3 regions of the Telluria sp. B2 genome follow, and region 1 is predicted to be linked to each of the others. Evidence: predicted binding sites of a transcription regulator. Region 1 holds the regulator's gene; each other region holds the start of a gene.

The links. The regulator FNR, encoded in region 1, switches genes on or off when oxygen is low (the NO sensors DNR and NnrR bind a similar motif). The targets are predictions, from matches to a motif close to TTGATNNNNATCAA.
Region 2: ACSUZJ_RS03765 (KamA family radical SAM protein) is a predicted target of FNR. The motif match lies at 3,651-3,664, and genes of this name have one in related genera.
Region 3: ACSUZJ_RS14065 (universal stress protein) is a predicted target of FNR. The motif match lies at 1,325-1,338, and genes of this name have one in related genera.

The regions. Positions count from the first base shown of each region.
Region 1 is NZ_CP196525.1:2,259,747-2,265,260, forward strand. Features, by position in the region: gene ACSUZJ_RS10145 (DUF885 domain-containing protein) at 1-740, shown strand, start outside; gene ACSUZJ_RS10150 (VOC family protein) at 1,123-1,551, shown strand; gene fnr (fumarate/nitrate reduction transcriptional regulator Fnr) at 1,565-2,332, opposite strand; gene ACSUZJ_RS10160 (cytochrome ubiquinol oxidase subunit I) at 2,554-4,005, shown strand; gene cydB (cytochrome d ubiquinol oxidase subunit II) at 4,020-5,027, shown strand; gene ACSUZJ_RS10170 (DUF2474 domain-containing protein) at 5,027-5,179, shown strand; gene ACSUZJ_RS10175 (TorD/DmsD family molecular chaperone) at 5,326-5,514, shown strand, end outside.
Region 2 is NZ_CP196525.1:825,584-831,097, forward strand. Features, by position in the region: gene ACSUZJ_RS03745 (HDOD domain-containing protein) at 1-528, opposite strand, end outside; gene ACSUZJ_RS03750 (DNA-3-methyladenine glycosylase) at 672-1,241, shown strand; gene ACSUZJ_RS03755 (methyl-accepting chemotaxis protein) at 1,222-2,958, opposite strand; gene ACSUZJ_RS03760 (cache domain-containing protein) at 3,016-3,471, opposite strand; gene ACSUZJ_RS03765 (KamA family radical SAM protein) at 3,767-5,173, shown strand; gene ACSUZJ_RS03770 (MFS transporter) at 5,186-5,514, shown strand, end outside.
Region 3 is NZ_CP196525.1:3,156,107-3,161,620, reverse strand. Features, by position in the region: gene ACSUZJ_RS14070 (TonB-dependent receptor plug domain-containing protein) at 1-567, opposite strand, end outside; gene ACSUZJ_RS14065 (universal stress protein) at 795-1,232, opposite strand; gene ACSUZJ_RS14060 (NADH:flavin oxidoreductase/NADH oxidase) at 1,627-2,646, shown strand; gene ACSUZJ_RS14055 (acyltransferase family protein) at 2,668-3,861, opposite strand; gene ACSUZJ_RS14050 (hypothetical protein) at 4,200-5,483, shown strand; gene ACSUZJ_RS14045 (hypothetical protein) at 5,480-5,514, shown strand, end outside.

The DNA.
Region 1 (5,514 bases):
TGGCGAAGTATGCCGAGATGGTCAAGGACGCCGAGCGCCGCAGCGAGTCGCTGTTCAACCTGAAGCCGCGCGCGCCGGTCGAAGTGCGCCGCGAACCGCCGCTGACCGAAGCCTCGGCCGCCGCCCACTACAGCCTGCCGGCGCCGGACGGCAGCCGTCCAGGCGTGTTCTGGGTGCCGATGCGCGGCCCGACCTTCAGCATGATCCGCATGCGCAGCCTGTCCTACCACGAGGCCGTGCCGGGCCACCACTTCCAGCTGGCGATCCAGCAGGAGCTGGCCGGCATTCCGAAGTTCCGCAGCCAGCGCATCTTCAGCGGCGGCAGCGCGCACAGCGAAGGCTGGGCGCTGTACACCGAGCGCCTGGCGGTCGAGCAGGGCTGGTATAAAGATGACGTCCCTGGCCTGCTGGGCGCGCTGGGCTCCGAACTGTTCCGCGCCCGCCGACTCGTCGTCGATACCGGCCTGCACACCAAGGGTTGGACGCGCCAGCAGGCGGTCGACTACGGCATCAACGTCGAGGAAGTCGACCGCTACGTCGCCTGGCCGGGCCAGGCCACGGCCTACATGATCGGCATGCTGCGCATCGTCGAACTGCGCGAGAAGGCCAAGGCGGAGTTGGGCGACAAGTTCTCGCTGCCGGGCTTCCACGACATGGTGCTGAGCGCGGGTTCTGTGCCGCTGGACGTGCTGGGGCAGCTGGTCGACCAGTGGATTGCGAAGGAAAAGGCGAAGGCGTAATCCGTCCGGCAAACGGTTGACGTTTCGCGGCGCATGTTGCGGCTGCCAGCGTCAACCGTAGGGTGGGCACTTTGTGGTGCTGGCATTTAGCCAGCCCCACTGCCCACGCGAACGCTTGATCAATCGACTGCTTCGGCCCGAATAGCGCTGCCAGCGTGCAGGCGGAAGCGTTCCGGATATGCATTGGGACGCATTTCCTTGACGCAGCTTCACAGGTACTGAACGCGGCGACGCAACGCAAGCGTCCGCGTGGGCACGGGGTGCCCACCCTACGGTTCGCTCCAGCTTTCCTGTCACCGATCGCTTCTCAACACGCGTCATCTCTGTCACGCCAACTGAGGCATACTCTGGACTCCGTCGACCACTCTACAAGGAGCGCAGCATGGAAACCCAGGAATTGCACCGCGGACGCCTGATCGACCACATCCAGCTCGTCGTACGCGACCTGCCCGCATCCAGACGGTTCTACTCGGCCGTCTTTGAGGTGCTGGGCGTGCCGATGGGCGGCGAGGGCGAGGGGTATTTCTGGGCCGACGAGCTCTTCGTCTCGACGCCGGACAGCGAGGCGGCGCAGGGCGTGCTGACCGGCCGCCACCACCTGGCCTTCCAGGCCGCCGACCGCGCCATGGTCGACGCCTTTTACGAGGCGGCTTTGAAAGCGGGCGGCAAGGACAACGGCGCGCCCGGCGAGCGCAACTACCATCCGGGTTACTACGGCGCCTTCGTGATCGACCCGGACGGCAACAACATCGAAGCGGTATTCCACGGCCCGGCCACGCGCAGCGCGCCGTCGGTCAAGGTCACGTTCTAGGCGTCCAGGGAATTCACGCCATCGGGCTGCACTGCTCGGTGCCGGCCGCGATCGCACGCAGGCGCGCCGGCTCGAGCAGGGTGACTTCGCGCTTGTCGACGGCGATCCAGCCCTGCTTCTTGAAGCGCGACAGCAGGCGGCTGACGCTTTCGATGGTCAGGCCCAGGTAGTTGCCGATGTCCTCGCGCGACATGCGCAGCGCGAAGCTGGTCGAGGAATAGCCGCGCGCGGCATAACGCGCCGACAGGTTCACCAGGAAGACTGCGAAGCGCTGCTCGGCGCGCATATTGCCCAGCAGGAGCATGACGTTCTGTTCGCGCGTGATCTCCTGGCTCATGATGCGGTGGAAGTGGCGCAGCAGGGCCGGCACTTCGCCGAACAGTTCCTCCAGGCGCGAGAAGGGGATTTCGCAGACCTCGCTGTCCTCGAGCGCGACCGCGTCGCAATGGTGGCGGTCGCCGCTGATCGCATCCATCCCCAGCAGTTCGCCGGCCATCTGGAAGCCGGTAATCTGCTGCTCGCCCGCCGCGTTCACCTGGTAGGTCTTGAAGTGGCCGAAGCGCACCGCGTACAGGCTGCGGAAGGGCTCGCCCATGGCGTACAGGCGCTCGTCGCGCTCCAGGCGCCGGCGGCGGCCGATGATCTTGTCGAGGCGGTCGATGTCCGCGTTTTCCAGGCCCATCGGCAGGCACAGCTGGTGCATGCTGCAGGCGCTGCAACTGGCCTTCAGCGCCTTGATGCTGATCGGAGAAGCGGCAGGGGAAGAGGGGGCTTGGGTCATCGGTCCTCGAACAGTCGCGGTCAATACGGGAATTATAGTCCGGTCTGCCACCGCGCCCCAGTCTTTTGACCTGTCGCTGTCCGGCTGGAAAAGGCTGATGAGTGCGTGCAATAGCTCGAGGCGATGCAGCTGTACAGGGCGTCAAGGCGTGGCCAGGTTGCCAATTGTGCGCATGTCCAACCGTGCTAGATTCTGGACACCGCAGATCACGAGGAGTGCTCATGTTCGGCCTATCGGCGTTGGATCTGGCCCGCATCCAGTTCGCATTCACGATGTCGTTCCACATCCTCTTTCCCGCAGTGACCATCGGCCTGGCCAGCTACCTGGCCGTCCTCGAAATGTCCTGGCTGCGCACGAAGCGCCAGGTCTACGTCGACCTCTACCACTTCTGGCTGAAGATCTTCGCCGTCATGTTCGGCATGGGCGTGGTGTCGGGCATCGTGATGGCCTACCAGATCGGCACCAACTGGAGCAACATGTCCGAGTTCGCCGGCAGCATCATGGGGCCGGTGCTGTCCTACGAGGTGCTGACCGCCTTCTTCCTCGAAGCCGGCTTCCTGGGCGTGATGCTGTTCGGCTGGAACCGGGTCGGCCCGCAACTGCATTTCGTGGCCACCTGCATGGTGGCGATCGGCACCCTGATCTCGGCCACCTGGATCCTGGCCGCCAACAGCTGGATGCAGACGCCCCAGGGCTATGCCATCGAAGGCGGGCGCATGGTGCCGGCCGACTGGCTGGCGATCGTCTTCAATCCCTCCTTCCCGTTCCGGCTGATGCACATGGTGGTGGCCGCCTATCTCACCACGGCCCTGATCGTCGGGGCCACCGGCGCCTGGCAGCTGTTGCGCCGGCGCGACAATCCGGCCGTGCGCAAGATGCTGTCGATGGCGATGTGGATGCTCCTGATCGTCGCCCCGATCCAGGCCGTCATCGGCGACTTCCACGGCCTGAACACCGCCGAGCACCAGCCGGCCAAGCTGGCCGCGATGGAAGGGCACTGGCAGAACGAGCCGGGCGAGGCCATCCCCCTGCTGCTGTTCGGCATTCCCGACATGGAGGCCGAGCAGACGCGCTACGCGGTCGGCATCCCGCGCCTGGGCAGCATCATCCTCACTCATAGCTGGGACGGCCAGTTCCCCGGCCTGAAGGATTTTCCGAAGGACGAAAGGCCGAACTCCCTGATCGTGTTCTGGAGCTTCCGCCTGATGGTCGGGCTGGGCCTGCTGATGATCGCGCTGGGCCTGTGGAGCCTGCTGCTGCGGCGCGGTGGGCAACTCTTCACCAGGCGACTGTTCCTGCGCGCGGCCTTGTGGATGGGGCCGGCCGGGCTGGTCGCCATCCTGGCCGGCTGGGTCACCACCGAGGTCGGGCGCCAGCCCTGGGTGGTGTACGACGTGCTGCGCACGGCCGATGCGGTCTCGCCGCATGCTGCGCCGGCGGTGGCGCTGACGCTGGCGATCTTCGTGGTGGCCTACTTCTTCGTGTTCGGCGCCGGCACGGCCTACGTGCTGCGCCTGATGCGCAAGGGGCCGCAGCACTTCGAACTGAACCGGGCGCCCGAGGGCGGGCCGGGCGAGGAGCGCACACCGATGCGTCCGCTCTCGGCCGCGGACGTGGACAACGACGACGAAGGCACGGCCGAAGGCACCGGCGGCGATCGGAAGGGGACCTGAGAGAGGAGCAGACTATGGGCATCGACACCTCGGTCATCTGGGCCGTCATCATCTACTTCGCCGTCTTCATGTACGTGCTGCTGGACGGCTTCGATCTCGGCATCGGCATCCTCTTCCCCTTCGTGAAGCAGAAGCGCGACCGCGACACCATGATGAATACCGTCGCCCCGGTCTGGGACGGCAACGAGACCTGGCTGGTGCTGGGCGGGGAGGGCCTGCTGGCGGCTTTCCCGGTCGCGTATTCCATCATCCTGTCCGGCCTCTACCTGCCGCTGATCTTCATGCTGGTGGGCCTGGTGTTCCGCGGCGTCGCCTTCGAATTCCGCTTCAAGGCCAAGGAACACGAGCGCCACTGGTGGGACAAGGCCTTCATCGGCGGCTCGGTGACGGCGGCCTTCTTCCAGGGCGTCTCGCTCGGGGCCTTCCTGGACGGGATCGCGGTGTCTGGCCGCAGCTATGCCGGCGGCGTGCTCGACTGGTTCGCGCCTTTCCCGATCCTGGCCGGTTTCGGCGTGATCATCGCCTACACGCTGCTGGGCAGCACCTGGCTGATCATGAAAACCGAGGGCGAGCTGCACGAGCGCATGGTGCAGGTGGCGCGCCCGTTCGCGCTGATGCTGCTGGGCGCGATCGTGGTGGTCAGCATCTGGACCCCGCTGCGCGACCCGGCGGTGGCCGACCGCTGGTTCACCTTCCCGAACATCCTGTTCCTGGCGCCGGTGCCGGTGCTGGTGCTGCTGTCGATTGCGCTCCTGCTCGGCTCGCTCAAGGGCAAGCCGCACCGCTGGCCTTTTGTTGCGGCGCTGGCCCTGGTCTTCCTCGGCTACACGGGCATGGCGATCAGCATCTGGCCGCACATCGTCCCGCCCCACATCACGATCTGGGAAGCCGCCTCGCCGCCGGCCAGCCAGGGCTTCGCGCTGGTGGGCACGCTGTTCATCCTGCCGATCATCCTGATGTACACGATCTGGTCGTACTGGGTGTTTCGCGGCAAGGTCAAGGCCGACGCGGGGTATCACTGATGCGCGCCCGCCTGCGCCTCGGGAAGCGGCCGGCGCCCCTGTGGCTGCGCCGCCTGGGCTGGATGGCCGGGCTGTGGGCCGCCGGGGTGGCGGCTCTGTTCCTGGTCGCGAGCCTGATCCGCCTGATCATGCACGCCGCGGGCATGCGTTAAGTGGGCAGCAAGGAACACGACAAGGAGCTCGACATTGACTTGTTGGTAAGTGTCGAGATATGCAAGCGGTTTCAAACGTGCGCGCCTCTGCGGGGTGAGGGTCTACACTTTCGATAAAGATTTATTAACGGAGCGCCTCAGTGTCCATGCAGTCTGCATTACCCGAACACACCTCCACTCCGGCTAATGACGCCGTCAGCGCCCTGATCGCCGTGGTGCATCCTTTGTCCAGCGAAGACCAGGCCCGTGCCGACCTGTATGCCCTGGCCGCGCGACTGCTGCTGGCGGCGCCGGGCGAAGTCCTGCTGGGGCAGCTTGCCGCGGCCGACCCCATC
Region 2 (5,514 bases), 1.4 Mb from region 1:
ATAGCCCGGGAAGCGCTCCATCAGCAGCGGCACGCCGGTGTCGCAGAACAGGCCGAAGGTATGGGCGATGTCAGGCGCGCCGATGCGCAGGCGGCGCGACAGGAACATCATCGCGTACGAGCGCTTGGTGGAGACGTCCCAGAAGCTGGCCAGGGCGCCGCTGTTGGCGGGAATCGCCTGGCGCGCCAGCAGCCCGGTCATCAGGGAAGCGACCTGGTTGATGCCGAGGAAGAGAATGGCCTGCTCGATCGACTTGGCGCGGCGTCCGCCGAACAGCGAGGAGTTGGCCAGCTTCAGCAGGGCGCCGGCCATGCCGACGTCGCGCGCGACGATGCGGCCGATCGCTTCCGGCGATGGATCGCTCGAGGCCAGTTCGGCCTGCATGTCGGCCAGCAAGCTGGGGCGGGGAGGAATACGGATCGACTTGATCAGCGCGTCGACGCGGTCGGCCGCCGCCGGGTCCGCGGGGGCTGGCGCCGCAGCGGCCGCAGCGCGCACCGGCATTGCTTTTGCTGCAACTGTGCTCATGGGGAGATGATGCTCTTGGGAAATACTGCAAAGCCTGTCACTATAAACCAGGTTGGGTTTCGTTGCAGCAACAGTATGCGCCTGGGACGCGTTGTGTGGCAAAACGGACAGATCGGTCTTGCAGCAAGGCCTAGAATCGGGGCATGAATCCATCGAATCTTGCCGGGATTGATTTTTATGCACCAGCAGAAGTGGTGGCGCGCCAGCTGATCGGCGTGACCGTGCTGGTGGACGGCGTCGGCGGCCGTATCGTCGAGACCGAAGCCTACGACCGCGAGGACCCGGCCTCGCACGCGTATTCCGGTCCCACCGCGCGCAACTTCGCGATGTTCGGGCCGCCCGCCCATGCCTATGTCTATCGCTCCTACGGCATCCATTGGTGCCTGAACTTCGTGTGCCGCGAGGAGGGCCATGGCGCGGGCGTCCTGATCCGTGCGATCGAGCCGCTCGCGGGCCTGGACATCATGCGCGCGCGGCGCGACGCCGAGGACGTGCAGTTGCTGTGCTCGGGGCCGGGCAAGCTGTGCCAGGCCCTGAACGTCACGCGCGACTTCAACGGCGCCTCGCTGGCCGTGCCACCCTTCCAGCTCGAGGCCGCGCCGCCAGGGCTGGAGGTGGTCACCGGTCCGCGCATCGGCATCTCGAAGGCGATGGACGTGCCTTGGCGCTTCGGTCTGGCCGGCTCGCGCTTCGTCAGCCGTCCGTTCCGCTGACCCGGGCGCCGCGCTCGCGCTGAGGCGCGCGGCTGGCGTCGGGCAGGGCCGGGTTGCGCAGACGTTGCGCGCGGCCGCGCATCGGACTGTCCGGTGAACGCCGGTCCAGCGGATCATGGAAGTCGCCGGGTTCTTCGCCGATCCCGGTCTCGGTCTCGGCCAGCGGCGCGATGCCCTCGATCTTGAAGATCGAGACTGCGCGCGCCAGGTTGACAGTCTGCTCGTGCAGGCTTTCGGCCGCTGCGGCTGCTTCCTCGACCAGGGCCGCGTTCTGCTGGGTCATGTCATCCATCTGCCCGACCGCGCGGTTGACCTCGGCGATGCCCTCGGCCTGCTCGGTGCTGGCCACGCTGATGCGTCCGATGATGTCGTTCACCTGCTGCACCGAGGCGACGATGTGGCCCATGCTGCTGCCGGCTTCGTTCACCGAGGCCGCGCCGCCGTCGATGATCGACACCGAGTCCGCGATCAGGGCCTTGATTTCCTTCGCTGCCGCGGCCGAGCGCTGCGCCAGCGTACGCACTTCCGACGCCACCACCGCGAAGCCGCGCCCCTGTTCGCCGGCGCGCGCCGCTTCCACCGCCGCGTTCAGGGCCAGGATATTCGTCTGGAAGGAAATGCCGTCGATGACGCCGATGATCTCGACGATCTTGCGCGAGCTGGCCTTGATCGATTCCATCGTCGTCACCGCGCGCTCTACGGCCTGGCCGCCGTCGCTGGCCAGGCGCGCCGCCTCGGCCGCGAGGTCGGTGGCCAGGCGCGCGTTGTTGGCGTTGTCCTTCACGGCCACTGTCAGGGTTTCCATCGCGCTGGCGGTCTGCTCGAGCGAGCCGGCCTGCATCTCGGTGCGGGTCGACAGGTCGAGGTTGCCGGTGGCGATTTCTTTTGATGCGGTGTCGATCGAACGGACCGAGGTCAGGATCGCGTGCAGGGTCGTGTTCAGGTTGGCGATGGTGTGGTCGAGGGCGCGCGAGGTGTCGGCGATCTCGTCGCGGCCAACGCTGCCGACCGGAGGCGCCAGGCGGCCTTCGGCCAGCTCGGCGACCACGTCGGAGATCTTGCGGATGTCGGCCAGCATGGCGCGCCGCACCAGCATGGTCACCATCAGCGACAGCGCGATCGAGAGCACCACCAGCACCGCCATGGTGATCCCGAGCGAGCGGAATTCGGCGCCGGCGGCGGCGTAGGCGCGCTCGCTCAGCGTCGTTTCCAGCGCCGCCAGCTGGGCCAGCTGGGAGTTGAGGACATTGAATTCCTTTTCCGCCTTCTGCATCGAGTTGGTGGCGATCGACTGGTCGACCTGGGCCATCTCGATCGTCTCCAGCACTGCCTTGCGGTAGGCCTTCAGGGCGGCGCTCGAGGTATCGATCAGCTTGCGCTCTTCGGGATCGGCGACTTTCGCCAGGGCCGTGAGCTGGGTGCCGATTGTCGCGTGTTTTTTATTGATCTCGCCGATCAGGGCGTCGAGCCGCTCCTTGGCGAAGCTGCCGCTGACCCAGGCCAGCAGCTGGTAGATGTTCGCGTGCGCGTACTTGGCTTCGCCGGCGACGTCGGCCGCCTCCTGCAGGCGCGCCGCGCGCACCTGCACCATGTTCTCGAGCGAAGCGTGCTGGCGCACCATACCGTAATAGGCAGCGCCCGAGAGCAGCGTCAGCAGCACCAGCACCAATCCCGGCGCCAGCAGCAGCTTCGGGCCGATCCGCAGTTTCTTCAACATGCTTCACCTCCTGGACAAAAGAAAAGGGCGGCCGCGGCCGCCCTGTCGTGCATGGTCTTACTTCTTGTAGATACCCGCCTCCAGCACCACGTCATCCACGCGCAGGATATAGGTGGTCTTCGGCTCGATCTTGCCCGAGGTTGGGTTCTTGTACTGGTAATCGACCCAACCCTTGCCCTTGGCGGCCGCCAGCTCGATGATCTCGCGGCGGTATTTCTTGCCGTTCGCATCCGGCACGTCGGTCAGGTCCTTGCCGACGATCGACGGGTTGTACGGGTGGGCCAGCACGATGCCGGTCTTGATGTCGCGCATGTCGACATACAGTTCACCCTGGACGAAGTCCGGATCCTTGGCGTTGATCTTTTTCATCATCTCGTCCTTGCCCTTGGCCTTGATCAGGGCAGCCCCGCGTTCGGCCATCGCGATCGCGTCTTTCTCGGTCGGTTCGAAAGCCAGAGCGCTGGAAGAAGCCAGGGCGAGGCACAGGGCAGTGGCGGTAGCGAGCAGCTTCATCTTGCAGTCCTTTCAGAGTAGTGCGATCGGTAAATCTTTCTTAAGTGCATTAAGAAATGTACGCGCCACGCTCAAAAATGGATTTGCGAATGCGCAAAGGGTGAAAGCGACTGTCGCGTTGCCATCAGTTGTGTTGCCTCATGGAATTTGTTCTTCAGAGAAATTTTCTTTTGCCGTAATTGATATCCGGCAATTCTTCTTGCATAGACGAATCCTAAGATAGTTTTCCGCCGGCAATTTCTTACTTCAAGAATTGACCGTCGTCCCCACCATCTTTCCTCTTCAGGAGCATGCCGTGACCATCACCGAATCGACGCCCGCCAAATTCAAGCCCTACACGCGCCAGACCATCGCGCTTGCGCGCCAGTGGCAATGGATGAGCCCTGACCTGCAGGAAGCCGTGCAGGTGGTCTCGCACGTGCTGCCGTTTCGCGTCAACGAATATGTGCTCGACCAGCTGATCGACTGGGACCGCATCCCGGACGACCCGATCTTCCGCCTGACCTTCCCGCACCGCGACATGCTGCCCGCGCGCGAGTACGAGCAGCTGCGCGACCTGGTGCTGTACAAGAAGGACGAGGCCGCGATCGCGAAGCTGGTGCACCAGATCCGCATGCGCATGAACCCGCACCCGGCCGGGCAGATGACCCACAACGTGCCGCGTGTGAACGACGCGCCGCTCAAGGGCCTGCAGCACAAGTACAAGGAAACCGTGCTGTTCTTCCCCAGCTCGGGCCAGACCTGCCACGCCTATTGCACCTTCTGCTTCCGCTGGCCGCAGTTCGTCGGCATGGACGACATGAAGTTCGATGCGCGCGAATGCACCGAGCTGGTGTCCTACCTGGCCACCCATCCGGACGTGACCGACGTATTGATCACCGGCGGCGACCCGATGATCATGAACACGCGCTCCCTGACCGAATTCCTGGAGCCGCTGCTGGCGCCCGAGCTGGCCCACATCCAGAACATCCGCATCGGCACCAAGTCGGTGGCCTACTGGCCGCAGCGCTATGTGTCGGACAAGGATTCGGACGACCTGATGCGCCTGTTCGAGCGCGTGGTCAAGGCCGGCAAGAACCTGGCCATCATGGGCCACTACAACCACGCGGTCGAACTGCGCCATCCGATTGCACAGGCCGCGGTCAAGCGCATCGTCGGCACCGGCGCCACGCTGCGCATGCAGGGCCCCCTGATCCGCCACATCAACGAAGACCCGAAGAGCTGGGCCGAGCTGTGGACCACCGGCGTGCGCCTGGGCGCGATTCCCTACTATATGTTCGTCGAGCGCGACACCGGCCCGCGCGACTACTTCTCGCTGCCGCTCGCGCGCGCCCACGAGATTTTCCAGTCGGCCTATTCGATGGTCTCGGGACTGTCGCGCACCGTGCGCGGTCCTTCGATGAGCGCCTTCCCGGGCAAGGTCGTGATCGACGGCGTGGTGACGATCAACGGCGAAAAGCTGTTTGCGCTGCAGTTCCTGCAGGCGCGCAATCCCGAGTGGGTAAGGAAGCCCTTCTTCGCCAAGTACGATCCGGACGCCACCTGGCTCGACCACCTGAAACCGGCCTTCGGACGCAAGAAGTTCTTCTTCGAAGACGAAGCCGGCGATGCCGGTTACCACGGCCCGGCCGGCCGCGTGATCCCGATCGCGCCAGCCCAGCACGACCGCCGCGCCAGCGACAGCCAGCCGAACGCCGCATAAATCCCTGCCGCCATGGGAGTCCATCCGAACTCGCCACGCCTGTCCGGCGTGGCGGTTTTTTTCTACGTGTTCCTGCCGTTCGCGCTCGGACACTACCTGTCCTCGCTGCTGCGCAACGTGAACGCGGTGCTGGCGCCGGACCTGCTCAAGGCGCTGGCCCTGTCGCCAGGCCAGCTCGGCCTGCTCACCAGCGCCTTCTTTTTCGCCTTCGCGCTGGTGCAGCTGCCGGTCGGGATAGCGCTCGACCGCTACGGGCCGCGCAAGGTGCAGCTGGCCCTGATGCTGTTCGCGGCCTTCGGGGCGCTGCTGTTCGCGCGCGGCCAGACCTTCGCCCAGCTGGT
Region 3 (5,514 bases), 900 kb from region 1:
CGCGCCCTTCTTCAGGATGATGTTGACCACGCCTGCGATGGCGTCCGAGCCGTATTGCGCCGATGCGCCGTCGCGCAGCACCTCGATGCGCTCGATCGCCGCCAGCGGAATCGCGTTCAGGTCGACCGGGGCCGAGCCGCGGCCGAGGGTGCCGTTGACGTTGACGACGCTCGATGCGTGGCGGCGCTTGCCGTTCACCAAGACCAGGGTCTGGTCGGGCGACAGGCCGCGCAGCTGGGCCGGACGCACCGCGTCGCTGGCGTCGGCGCCGCTCGGACGCGGAAAATTCATCGACGGCAGCAGGCGCGACAGCACGGTAGCCAGCTCGCCCGAGCCGGTGCTCAGCAATTCCTTGCTGCCGATGACGTCGACCGGCGATTCGGAGTCGAGGGTGCGGCGGTTCAGGGAGCGGGTGCCGGTGACGACGACGGACTGCATCTGTGCGGTGGCGGCGGGGTCTTGCGGCGTGGTGTCCTGGGCCTGCGACAGCGGCGAGGCCAGCGAGGCGATCAGTCCGAGGACGAGGACGGCGCGCGCCGGATTGGCGTGGGGATGTTTGCAGCTCATGAATTCTCTCTAGGTTTTCCTGGTGTTGCTGGAAGTGTCACGGCAGCGCCATGGCTGCCGAAGGGAGGCAAGCTTAACAGGCGCTTCCTTGCGACACCAATAACGATTCCTCCTATACTTATACTCTGGACGGGCAAGCGGCAGCGTCCGCTTGGGCAGGCCGCCGCCCAGGCGTCGTTGCACAGCACGGCCGGTACGCTGCCGCCGCTCGATCGTATCGCCGCCGTTCAGCGGTAGACCAGCACCGGGATTGCGCTCTGCACCAGCACCTTCTGGGTTTCGCTGCCCAGCAGCACCCCGCCAACGCCATGTCGGCCATGCGAGGCCATGACGATGAGGTCGCATCCGCGCTCGCGTGCGGCGTTCAGGATGGCCTCATAGGGCCGGTCAGTACGCGCCAGTACCGTGGAGCAGGAAACCCCCGCGGCACGGGCGGCGTCGGTGACCGTCGCGAGATACTTCGCGCCGCGCCCTTCACTGGCGGACAGGTATTCGTCCTCGGTCATCTCGATCATGTCGGAATCGAGAGTGAAGGTGCGGAACTCGGGCAGCGCGGTGATGCCGGTCACCTGGGCCCCGACCTCCTTGGCGAAGCTCACGCCCGCGAGCACGGCGCGTTCCGACAGCTCCGACCCATCCGTGGGAATCAGAATATGCTTGAACATGGTGGCTCCTCGAGGCGGCCGCGCGACCCCGCACCGCGCGTGGTCAGTCGCGTGCAGCCGGCCTTAGTCTGCCGTTCGAGCACCCAGCGGGTTTGATCGAAGTCAAACGCGCGGGCGCGGTTCATGGGTGCGCATGGAGGGAGGCCGGCTCGCTCCCGGCATGCTGACGATTTGCCCGCATGGAGCTTAAATCGCCGGCGCTTGTCCAACCAGGCGACGCATCTGCAGATGGAGACTGGCCATGAACTCGGAGTTTGCCCAAGCCACGGGACCGGGCGCACAGGTTCCCGCCCACGGCGCCCGCGTGGACGCCTCGCACGACCAGGAAGTGCCGGAAGTCGACCTGCTCAGCCCCTTGGCCCTGCGCAGCCTGACCCTGCGTAACCGCATCGCCATGGCGCCGATGTGCCAGTATTCGGCCGAGGACGGCATGGCCAACGACTGGCACCTGGTGCACCTGGGCAGCCGCGCCGTCGGCGGCACCGGCCTCGTGATCGTCGAGGCGACCGGCGTGACTCCCGATGGGCGCATCACCCCGGGCGACCTGGGCATCTGGAGCGACGCCCACATCGAGCCGCTGGCCCGGATCGCCCGCTTCGTGGAAAGCCAGGGCGCCGTGGCCGGCATCCAGCTCGCGCATGCCGGGCGCAAGGCGAGCACCGCGGCGCCCTGGCTTGGCGGCGCCGCCCTGAAGAGCGCCGCCGAGGGCGGCTGGCCGGTGGTCGCGCCCAGCGCGATTCCTTTCCACCCCGACGACCCGGCGCCGGTCGCGCTCGACGAGGGCGGCATCGAGGGCATCGTCGATGCCTTCGAGGCGGCTGCCCGCCGCGCCCTGGCCGCCGGGTTCAAGGTGCTCGAGATCCACGGCGCGCACGGCTACCTGCTGCACCAGTTCCTGTCACCGCACAGCAACCAGCGTAGCGACCAGTATGGCGGCAGCCTGGACAACCGGATGCGCTTGCTGTTGCGCGTCACCGAGCGGGTGCGCGTCGCGATGCCCGCCGAACTGCCCCTGTTCGTGCGCATATCGGCCACCGACTGGGCCGCCGGCGGCTGGGATATCGAGCAGTCGGTGGAACTGTCCCGCCGGCTCAAGGACCTGGGCGTCGATCTGATCGACGTCTCGACCGGCGGCAACCTTCCGACCGCGCGCATCCCGGTAGCCAAGCGCTACCAGGTGCCCTGCAGCCGCCGCATCCGCGACGACGCCGAGATCCCGACCGGCGCCGTGGGGCTGATCACGGACGCGAAAGACGCCGACGAGATCATCACCGGCGGCGACGCCGACCTGGTCCTGGTCGGACGCGAACTGCTGCGCGAACCCTACTGGGCGCTGAAGGCCCAGCATGCTTTCGAGGAAGAGCCGGCCTGGCCCATCCAGTATGGCTACGCGGTGAAGCGGCGCCAGAAGTGAGCTGCCCCTGAGCGGTCCCGCTCAGGAGTCGCGCATGCGCGGCCCCGCATACGGCTTGGTTCCGGACTCCAGCACCAGGCGCTTGACGAAGGCGCGGACCCGGTTGGTCTGGGCTTCGAAGGGCAGGTGGAACAGCCAGGCGAAAGCGACGATGGCCACGAACAGCGCGCAGAACACCAGGATGGAGCCGGGATCCGTCGTCGACAACTGCCCGATGCCGAGCGGCTGGCCAAGGTCCTTGATCAGGTAGAGCAGCGGGTAGTGGATGACGTACAGCGTGAACGAAAATGGCGCGAGCAGCCCCAGCATGCGCGCCATCCGGTTGCCGAAACGCTTGTGGTCGGCGCGGAACTGCAGGCTCGAGAGGAGGCAAAGGAAGAGCAGGCTGAACACCAGGTCCTCGGGGAACGTGGCCGCAATCAGGGTCCCGATACTGCCGCTGAGCCGGAGATAGGCGGCCAGCGCCAGCAGCGCGACGATCAGCAAAAACCTCATTGCACGCGACAGCTCGATCTGGATACGCGAAAAGCCGACGCCGAGCAGCCAGATCAGGAAATACAGCGTGATGTCGAACAGCAGCTGGGAGGCGATGAAGGCCGCAACGACCAGGCCGCCTACTTTCGTGCACCTGGACTTGCCGATGAATGGCAGCAGGAGCAGCGGAAAGAGCGCGTAGTACCAGATCTCGTTGGCCAGGCTCCACAGGGAATAATTGCCGCCGAATCGGGGCACTGCCATTCCCTGCAGTCCGAACAGGTTACCCAGGAATGCGGTGACCGAATATTCGTTGGCGGCCGCATAGCTGACCTGGTGCGGGTCGACGCTTCCCGTCGCCGTGGCAAGCACGATGGTAAGCAGAAACCCCGGTATCAGCACGATCCACAGGCGCGTGACGCGGTCGATCGCATACGAGGCCAGCAGCCGGGGCTGTTCCAGCTTGTTCAGCACGCTGCCGCCCACCAGCCAGCCGCTCAGCAGGAAAAAGATGACGACGGCGAGGTGCCCGAATCCGGTCAGGAAGGCCAGAAGCTGATACCAGAGGGCCGGCTCGGCGACCGCTCGCAGGCTGGGGTGGAACTCCCCGCGCAGATGGGTGGCCAGCACCTGCAGCGCCGCGAGGCTGCGCAAGGCCGAGATGACGAGCGAGTGCTGGTAATCCTCATTCAGGTTGGTCTTGCCGAGCAGGCGGATGCGAGGCTTGCTTGGGGGATTCATGCTTCCTCCGACGGGTACGGGACGTCTCGAATCCTAGATCCGGGGGCTGGCGCCTGGCTTGCGAGGGCGCAGGGATGAGCCGATTGCGGCCGCACTGGCATGCCTATTTCCTGTCGGCTTGTCCCGCTGCGCAGCTGCTTCGCCTAAGCAACTTGCTACATGGTTTGATTTTTCCGCGCAATGCTTTTCCGCAGGAAAGCTCACGGCTCAGCGGGATGATCTTTGTGCCTGATCAGCGCGATGTGGAATTGGCGACTCTAGAGTGAGCAGGACCGGGCGAAGGCGACAGCCGTCCGGCGCCAGCGAATTCCGGTTCTGCGCCCCGCATTCGATGGCTATTGCTGCGATCACTCCACGCGAAGGGATTCTGTCCAGTCGCAGGAGGCTACCGCATCCTGCCAGCGCCGGTGGGCAGCAGCGCGCGTGCGATCAACGACCGCAACCAGGTCGCAGGCGCCATCTATGCGCTGGGGGTGTCGGCGCGCGCGGTGCGCTGGGAGGCAGACGGCACGATTCGTCCTCTCGGACCGCTGCCGTTTTCACTGTCGGAAGCGCATGCGATCAACAACCGTGGGCTCACCGGCGGCTTCGCCGACACGCCGGACCGGATTTACGCGACGCTGTGGGACCCCGCCGGCCGCCAGCTCAATCTGGCGCCGCCGGGTGGCAACCTGGCCTTCACTTCGCTCCTCAATGAACGAGGGGATGCCGCCGGCTATGCCAGCGATCCGGCGAGCGGCAGTACGCAAGGCTTCTTCCGCAGCGCCGGCGGCCCGCTGGTGCTGACCGGCGCGCGTGGGAGCCGTCCCGCCGACCTCAACGATCGCAGGCAGCTGGTAGGCAGCACCACGAACGGCGACAGCTTCTTCGCGTACTTGTGGACGCCCGCCCGGGGCCTGGTCCTGTTGCCGCGTCCTTCATGGGCACGTTATACCGGTGCCGGCGCGATCAACGAGCGCAGCGAGATCGTCGGCGTGGCCGGAGGAAATGAACCGCGCGGACGTGCGATCCTGTGGCGTGGGTTGACTGCGCCGATCGACCTGAATGGCACCCTGTATCGTCGCCCTCCTGGTCTCGTCCTCCATACCGCGTTCGCGATCAACGACGCAGGCACGATCCTCGCCGATTCGAATGCCGGCCTGGTCATGTTGCGGCCCGGGAAGGTCGGCACTGACGCGCCTGTGCTCGGCCCGATCCAGGACCTGCCGGATATCGTCGAGCTGGGGCAGGAAGTGCGGGCCACCCTCGGCTTCATTGACAACGCGCGCACCCAGACCCATACCGCGGCTGCAGAGTGGAGTGACGGCTGCGTATCGCCGCATCCACTGGTCCGCCAGTCGACTGGCGGCGGCGAGGTCCGCCTGCAACACCGCTTCTGCGCGCCAGGTTTCGTGACGCTCACGCTCAGGATCACCGATTCCGGCGGCCGTACGACGGAGACGCGCAGACAGGTGCTGGTGAATGACCCCGCAATGGCCACGATCAGCGGCCGCGGCATGCTCGCCGGCGCCGGGGTACAAGCACTGCAATTCGCGCTCTGGTCTCCGCTGGGCAGCACTTTGCAGAGCGACGGCGGCGGCCGCCACGAGGGTAGCCGTTCGCCTTCAAGAGCGACAGGGTGACCAGTGCGGTACGAAATGGCCAGCAGGTCCG